2 regions of the Pseudomonas sp. P106(2024) genome follow, and region 1 is predicted to be linked to the other one. Evidence: riboswitches for the same ligand, from Rfam matches in the RefSeq annotation. Region 1 holds a riboswitch; the other holds the start of a gene.
What was found. Region 1 has a riboswitch for cobalamin ahead of cobO (cob(I)yrinic acid a,c-diamide adenosyltransferase). Riboswitches for the same ligand answer to the same signal wherever they lie in the genome.

Region 1 (3,199 bases):
CTGCTGTTCTTCAGCACCAACGGCCGTGGCCGCGTGAGCCATGCCGGCATCTACCTGGGTGACAACCAGTTCATCCACTCCAGCAGCCGCCGCAGCGGTGGTGTGCGTATCGACAGCCTGGGCGATCGCTATTGGAGCAAGACCTTCATCGAGGCCAAACGCGCGCTCGCCATGGCGCCGACCACGATCTCGCGCAATTGATTTGATATCAAAATGCTGTAACCTCGCACGGCGGCGTAGCTGAAAAGCTCGCCGCCGTGCGCATTTACAGAAAGCGTCTAATCTAAATTCTCAACTCTTTTTACCTTCGGCCGTGGCCGTCGGATTTTCGACAGGACGTTCGCATCATGGCGATGTTGGCGCGCTTCGCATTCTTTTCCCTGGTGGCCCTGCTTGCGGCCTGCTCCAGCCGTGCACCTGCGCCGGCGCCCACGCCCAAACAGCCGATGGTGTTCAATCAGGCGCCTTCGTCACCTGCGGCTGACGATGTATTGTTTCGCGCCATCGGCCTGGTGGGCACACCGTATCGCTGGGGTGGCAATACACCGGATGCCGGGTTCGATTGCAGCGGCCTGATCGGCTATGTCTACCGTGATGCGGCGGGTATCAGTCTGCCACGCTCGACCCGCGAGATGATCGTCATGCGCGCGCCAAATGTGGATATCAATTCGCTGCAGTCGGGTGATCTGGTGTTCTTTGCCACCAGCGGCGGGTCGCAGGTCAGCCATGCCGGCATCTACGTCGGTGAGGGGCGCTTCGTGCATGCACCGTCGACGGGCGGCACCGTGCGCCTGGACTACCTGTCCAACAGCTACTGGGCCAAGGCCTACCTCCAGGCCAAACGGGTGCTGCCGCCGGGGCATCTGGCGCAGAATCCCTGATACCTACCGGCGCGGGCAGGGTATGAACTTGGTCCAGTATTGCCTGGCTGGCATCAAGCCTGTTTGAGCAGAAGCGCCACTCCGGGATAGTACTGCCCCAGTTCGTTGTGCAGCTTGCGGTAGGCATACGGGAAGTACCAGGCAAGCGCACAGGCCGTGTGCTTCTGCAGATCGTCCACCAGGTCCTGCAGTTCCTCGGGGCTGGCATGCTGGCCGGCCTTCCAAGGTGTGACGAACAGTGCCCCGGCCTTGAGTTGGCTGCCATAGGCGATCGGCTTGGCCAGGGCGGCGGTTTCCTGCAGGGCCGCTGTCAGGTCGAGGCGAGCGATGCGCGGCCAGCGCTGGCCGGCGTGCAGGTACAGCGACTCCTCGGCGCTGCTGATCGACAGGTCGCAGCGCCCGTCGCGCTCGCCCTCGTCGCGCTGTTTCTTGCTCATGTGCCGTTCCAGCGCCACCAACTCACCCTGCCAGGCGGCAGCGGCGAGCAGGCCGACGTTGCTGGCTGTGCCGTGCCAGTAGGGCGCCTCGTTGTCGCCCTGCAACTGGTTGAAGCGGTCGATGCAGTCGACCCAGCGCTCGAGGGCCGGGCGCAGGAACTCCAGGCGCGGGTTGTTGATCATCAGGCCTTGCATGCTGCGCTCTCCTTGTCATTGTGATCCGGGTCGGCCGAGTGATGGCTATGTGATATCGCTGCTCTGAGTGTGGCACAAGCTGTTGAATCGGCCATTGATCCAGGCCAGATCGGCCCTCGCTCGATTGACGCTCCCGGTGCAACCCTCTAACCTTCGCGGCGTGCTTCAGGTGCCCCGCGAGCTGCGGTTCGGCAGGGTGAAACTGGGAAGCCGGTGGGCGCCAGTAGGCGCGAGTCCGGCGCTGCCCCCGCAACGGTAGATGAGTCGACGGCTACGCAAGGCCACTGGATGTCCATGTCCGGGAAGGCGCGTAGCCAGGGCCTGCGCCCGCTCATGAGCCCGGAGACCGGCCTGTCACTGCCAAACGGCATCACGGAGGGTGATGCGCGGTGCGATGTGGCCCTCGCCATGCCTCCTGCGCGCTCCTCGTCTGCCTGCCTTTTACCTGTCGCCGCCGCTGCGACAGCCTGCGGAGACCCCTGATGAGCGAATCCATCGAACGCGACGAACGTCACCTGGCGCGCATGCAGCGCAAGAAGGCGATCATCGACGAGCGCATCGCCAATTCCCCCAATGAATGCGGCCTGCTGCTGGTGCTGACCGGCAACGGCAAGGGCAAGAGCAGCTCGGCCTTCGGCATGCTTGCCCGCGCCCTTGGCCATGGCATGCAGTGCGGCGTGGTGCAGTTCATCAAAGGCCGCAACAGCACCGGCGAGGAGCTGTTTTTCCGCCGATTTCCCGAGCAGGTGCGTTATCACGTGATGGGCGAGGGTTTTACCTGGGAAACCCAAGACCGCCAGCGCGACACCGCCGCTGCCGAGGCCGCCTGGGCGGTGTCGCGGCAGTTGCTGCAGGACCCCTCTATCCAGTTCGTCGTGCTCGATGAGCTGAACATCGCCCTCAAGCACGGCTACCTGGACCTCGACCAGGTGCTATCGGATATCCAGGCGCGTCCGCCGATGCAGCATGTGATCGTCACGGGGCGCGCTGCCAAGCCGGAGATGATCGAACTGGCTGACACCGTCACCGAGATGGGCATGCTCAAGCACGCCTTCCAGGCCGGTATCCGCGCGCAGAAGGGCGTCGAACTGTGAGTGAGTCGCGCCAGTGTCCCGCCGTGCTGATCGCGGCCCCGGCCTCGGGCCAGGGCAAGACCACGGTCACTGCCGCCCTGGCCCGCCTGCACCGCAACCTCGGGCGCACGGTGCGGGTGTTCAAGTGCGGGCCTGACTTTCTCGACCCGATGATCCTCGAGCGCGCCAGCGGTGCCCCGGTCTACCAGCTCGACCTGTGGATGATCGGCGCCGAGGAGAGTCGCCGCCTGTTGTGGGAAGCGGCGGGCGAGGCCGACCTGATCCTGATCGAGGGCGTGATGGGCCTGTTCGACGGCACGCCGTCGAGCGCCGACCTGGCGCGCCACTTCGGCGTGCCGGTGTTGGCGGTGATCGACGGCACGGCCATGGCCCAGACCTTTGGTGCCTTGGCTCTAGGCCTGGCGCGCTACCAGCCCGACCTGCCGTTCGCCGGGGTGCTGGCCAACCGGGTCGGCAGCCTGCGTCATGCGCAACTGCTCGAAGGCAGCCTGACCGAAGGCCTGCGCTGGTACGGCGGGTTGTCCCGCGAGCGCGGCATCGAACTGCCCAGCCGTCACCTTGGCCTGGTCCAGGCCAGCGAGTTGAACGACCT
Region 2 (3,199 bases), on a different contig from region 1:
GCTCGCAGATATCGGCCAGCGTGCCCTTGACCCAGTCCTGGTCCGGCCAGGTGGCGCGATGGACCACCGCTATCGGGCAGTCGACGCCATAGTGTGGCAGCAGCTCCTGGACGATGCGGGCCAGGTGGCGCACCCCCAGATGGATGGCCAGGGTACTGCCGTGGCGGGCCAGGTCGGCCAGTTGCTCACCGGCCGGCATTGGCGAACGGTCGCCAAAGCGGGTGAGGATCACGGTCTGCGCCACATCGGGCAAGGTCAGCTCGCAGCCGAGCAGCGCGGCACTGGCGGCGGTGGCGGTGACGCCGGGGACGATCTGGTAGTCGATATCCAGTTCGCGCAAGTGGCGGATCTGTTCGCCGATGGCGCCATAAAGGCTGGGGTCGCCGCTGTGCACGCGCGCCACGTCCTCGCCGTTGGCGTGAGCCTGGCGCATCGCCTCGACGATCTGCTCCAGGTGCAGTTCGGCGCTGTTGATTACCGTGTGCGCCTGGTGACCTTCCAGCACGGCGGCGGGGACCAGGGAGCCGGCATAGACGATCACTGGGCACTGGCGGATCAGGCGCTGGCCCTTGACCGTGATCAGCTCGGGATCGCCGGGGCCGGCGCCGATGAAATAGACCGTCATGGGGGTTCCTTGTATAGAAGAGTGGCGGATTATCCGCCGATGGCCAGGGCCAGGGTAGCGCTGCCGAGGACCTGCCTCGGCACGTGCAGGCGGCCGTTATCGCCGGCCAGGGCCAGTGCGGCGCTTTCGGCGACGCCCCAGCAGCCGGTCTGCGCGTACGCCGTGGGCGAACGCTGGCTGAGCTGCGCTTCGAAAACCAGTAGATGCGCGGCATCGAAACAGATGTACGGCAGCCCCAGGCGTTCGGCCAGTGCCAGCAGGCCGGGCTCGCGGGCCTTGGGCTCGATGCTGGCAATGCCGCGCAGGGCCGAGAGGGGCAGGGCGTTGCGGGTGAGGGTCTGGCGCAGCAATACCGCAAGGGTCTCGACCGGGCAGCCGCGGCGACAGCCAAAGCCGGCGTACAACGCCGGCTGAGCAGGCAGATCGCGCATCAGGCCTGGCTGGAGCGACGGTACAGCCAGGCGCTGAGCAGGCCCAGGGCCAGCCAGAACGCGGCGTTGGTCAGCCAGGAAGCGATCTTGAACTGGGTCTCGAGGGCTTGCGGCGCCAGGCTTTCATGCACGGCCGGCTGTGGCGCGCCGATCAGGTGCGGGATCACCAGCAGAGCGGCACCCAGCGCCTTGAGCAGCCAGTGCCGGGCGAACACCAACAACGCCAGGCCGGCGGCGGTGGCCGCTGCGGTGCCGATCCACCAGGTCTGGCGCTGACCGAGGTCGGCGGCGGCGGTGCCGGGCAGTTCCGGTGGCAGGCCCAGGGTCGGCGCCAGGCAGAACACGGCAAAGCCGGCCAGGCCCCACAGCGCGCCGGTGGCCACGCGGTTCGGTTCACGCAGGCCGTAGAGAGCGACCAGGATCAGGGCGAAACCGACGGCGACCACCAGGTTGCCACCGGTGGTGGACAGCACGCGCTGCCAGCCGTCTTCCGGCGACCAGGCTTCGGCGCTGTGCTCATGCTCGTGGGGCGCGGTGGCGTCGCCGTGTTCATGGTGTTCGGCGACCGGGGCGGCGGACTCGTAGGTTTCCGCCTGGAGAATCAGTGGGGTGACCCAGAAGCTTTGCAGCAGGGTCAGCAGCAGGGCCGCGAGCAGGCCGCTGAAGCCCGCGGTACGGGCGATGCGCGTAATCATGCGGGTTTACTCAGTGGCAAGGGAAGGCGGCGCTGTGGCGGGTATCGTGGGCAGCGTTGTGCACTGCCTCGATGTGCGAGAAACCGGCGAAGTACACCAGGCACAGGCCCAGCAGGCTGGCGCCGACCGCGACGATCAGTCGCTGGCTGAGGCTGACGGGGGTGGCGATACTGTGTTTGGCGCTGGTGATGGGCATGACGCGTTCCTCTGCTGCTTTTGTTGTGGCAACGGACATGCGCGACGACCCCGGGCACGATTGGCCCAGGTGATACGACGACGCCCGCCCACCGCGGGGTGTACTGTGAGCACGTGTCAGGCCGGTCTCCGGGCTGGCGAGGTGGAGCAGGACTCCGTGGGGCGTCACCTTCCCATGCCTTACTGTTGGCACAGTGGTTCGGACGCTTCTCTCGCTTACCGTTGCGGGGGCAGCACCGGCCTTGTCGGCTCCTTAGCAATGGAGGCGCGACGCACCGGTTTCCCGTTTCACCCCCGTCGGGGGCACCTGAACGCAATGCGCTAGCAAATCACGGGGCCGGGCCCGCGTCAATCGCCATGGCGGTTGACCGCCAGGCAGGCACTGCGTAGCCTTGCCGCTGCGAGGTTCTCGGGCGTTGGCCCGAGCTAAGACGGGAACGCGGTACAAGCCGCGGCTGCCCCCGCAACTGTAAGCACTGAAGGGTTCGGCACAGCCACTGCGCAGGCGCGCGGGAAGGCGCCGGCCCACCGGCCAGCGAGCCGCAGCGGTGCGAGCCAGGAGACCTGCCTCGTGACGTTTTCGACTTTCAACCGGGCGGGGTGATCCGGTGGCGAACGCGCCAGGCCGGCAGGGCCGTGGCTGTCGTCCTGCATGCCCGCGCCATTGCTGCCAAGGGCATCGCGACATGAAAACACTGGCCAAGCTTCCCGTCACCATCGTTACCGGCTTCCTCGGCTCGGGCAAGACCACCTTGCTGCGCCATATGCTCGACAACGCCCAGGGCCGCCGCATCGCGGTGATCGTCAACGAATTCGGCGAGCTGGGCATCGACGGCGAGATCCTCAAGCAGTGCAGCATCGGCTGCACCGAGGAAGAGGCCAACGGCCGCGTCTATGAGCTGGCCAACGGTTGTCTGTGCTGCACCGTGCAGGAAGAGTTCTTCCCGGTGATGCGCGAGCTGGTGGCCCGTCGCGGCGACCTCGACCACATCCTTATCGAGACCAGCGGCCTGGCCTTGCCCAAACCGCTGGTACAGGCCTTCCAATGGCCGGAAATCCGCAACGCCTGCACCGTCGACGCGGTGATCACCGTGGTCGACAGCCCGGCCGTGGCCGCCGGCACCTTTGCCGCCTACCCGGAGCAGGTCGATGCCCAGCGCAAGCTCGACCCCAACCTCGACCACGAGTCGCCGCTGCACGAGCTGTTCGCCGACCAGCTGGCCAGTGCCGACCTGGTGGTGCTGAACAAGGCC

Region 2: it holds a riboswitch for cobalamin, as region 1 does, so the genes downstream of both, AC25M7_RS15350 (CbtB domain-containing protein) here and cobO (cob(I)yrinic acid a,c-diamide adenosyltransferase) in region 1, are expected to answer to the same signal.

The regions. Positions count from the first base shown of each region.
Region 1 covers NZ_JBLIYU010000003.1:54,982-58,180, forward strand. Annotated here, with positions in the region: gene AC25M7_RS06385 (C40 family peptidase) at 1-201, shown strand, start outside; gene AC25M7_RS06390 (C40 family peptidase) at 348-881, shown strand; gene AC25M7_RS06395 (hypothetical protein) at 935-1,513, opposite strand; cobalamin riboswitch at 1,664-1,882, shown strand; gene cobO (cob(I)yrinic acid a,c-diamide adenosyltransferase) at 1,996-2,607, shown strand; gene AC25M7_RS06405 (cobyrinic acid a,c-diamide synthase CobB) at 2,604-3,199, shown strand, end outside.
Region 2 covers NZ_JBLIYU010000008.1:119,324-122,522, forward strand. Annotated here, with positions in the region: gene cobM (precorrin-4 C(11)-methyltransferase) at 1-625, opposite strand, end outside; gene AC25M7_RS15340 (cobalamin biosynthesis protein) at 655-1,056, opposite strand; gene AC25M7_RS15345 (CbtA family protein) at 1,056-1,751, opposite strand; gene AC25M7_RS15350 (CbtB domain-containing protein) at 1,762-1,947, opposite strand; cobalamin riboswitch at 2,050-2,271, opposite strand; cobalamin riboswitch at 2,333-2,532, shown strand; gene cobW (cobalamin biosynthesis protein CobW) at 2,633-3,199, shown strand, end outside.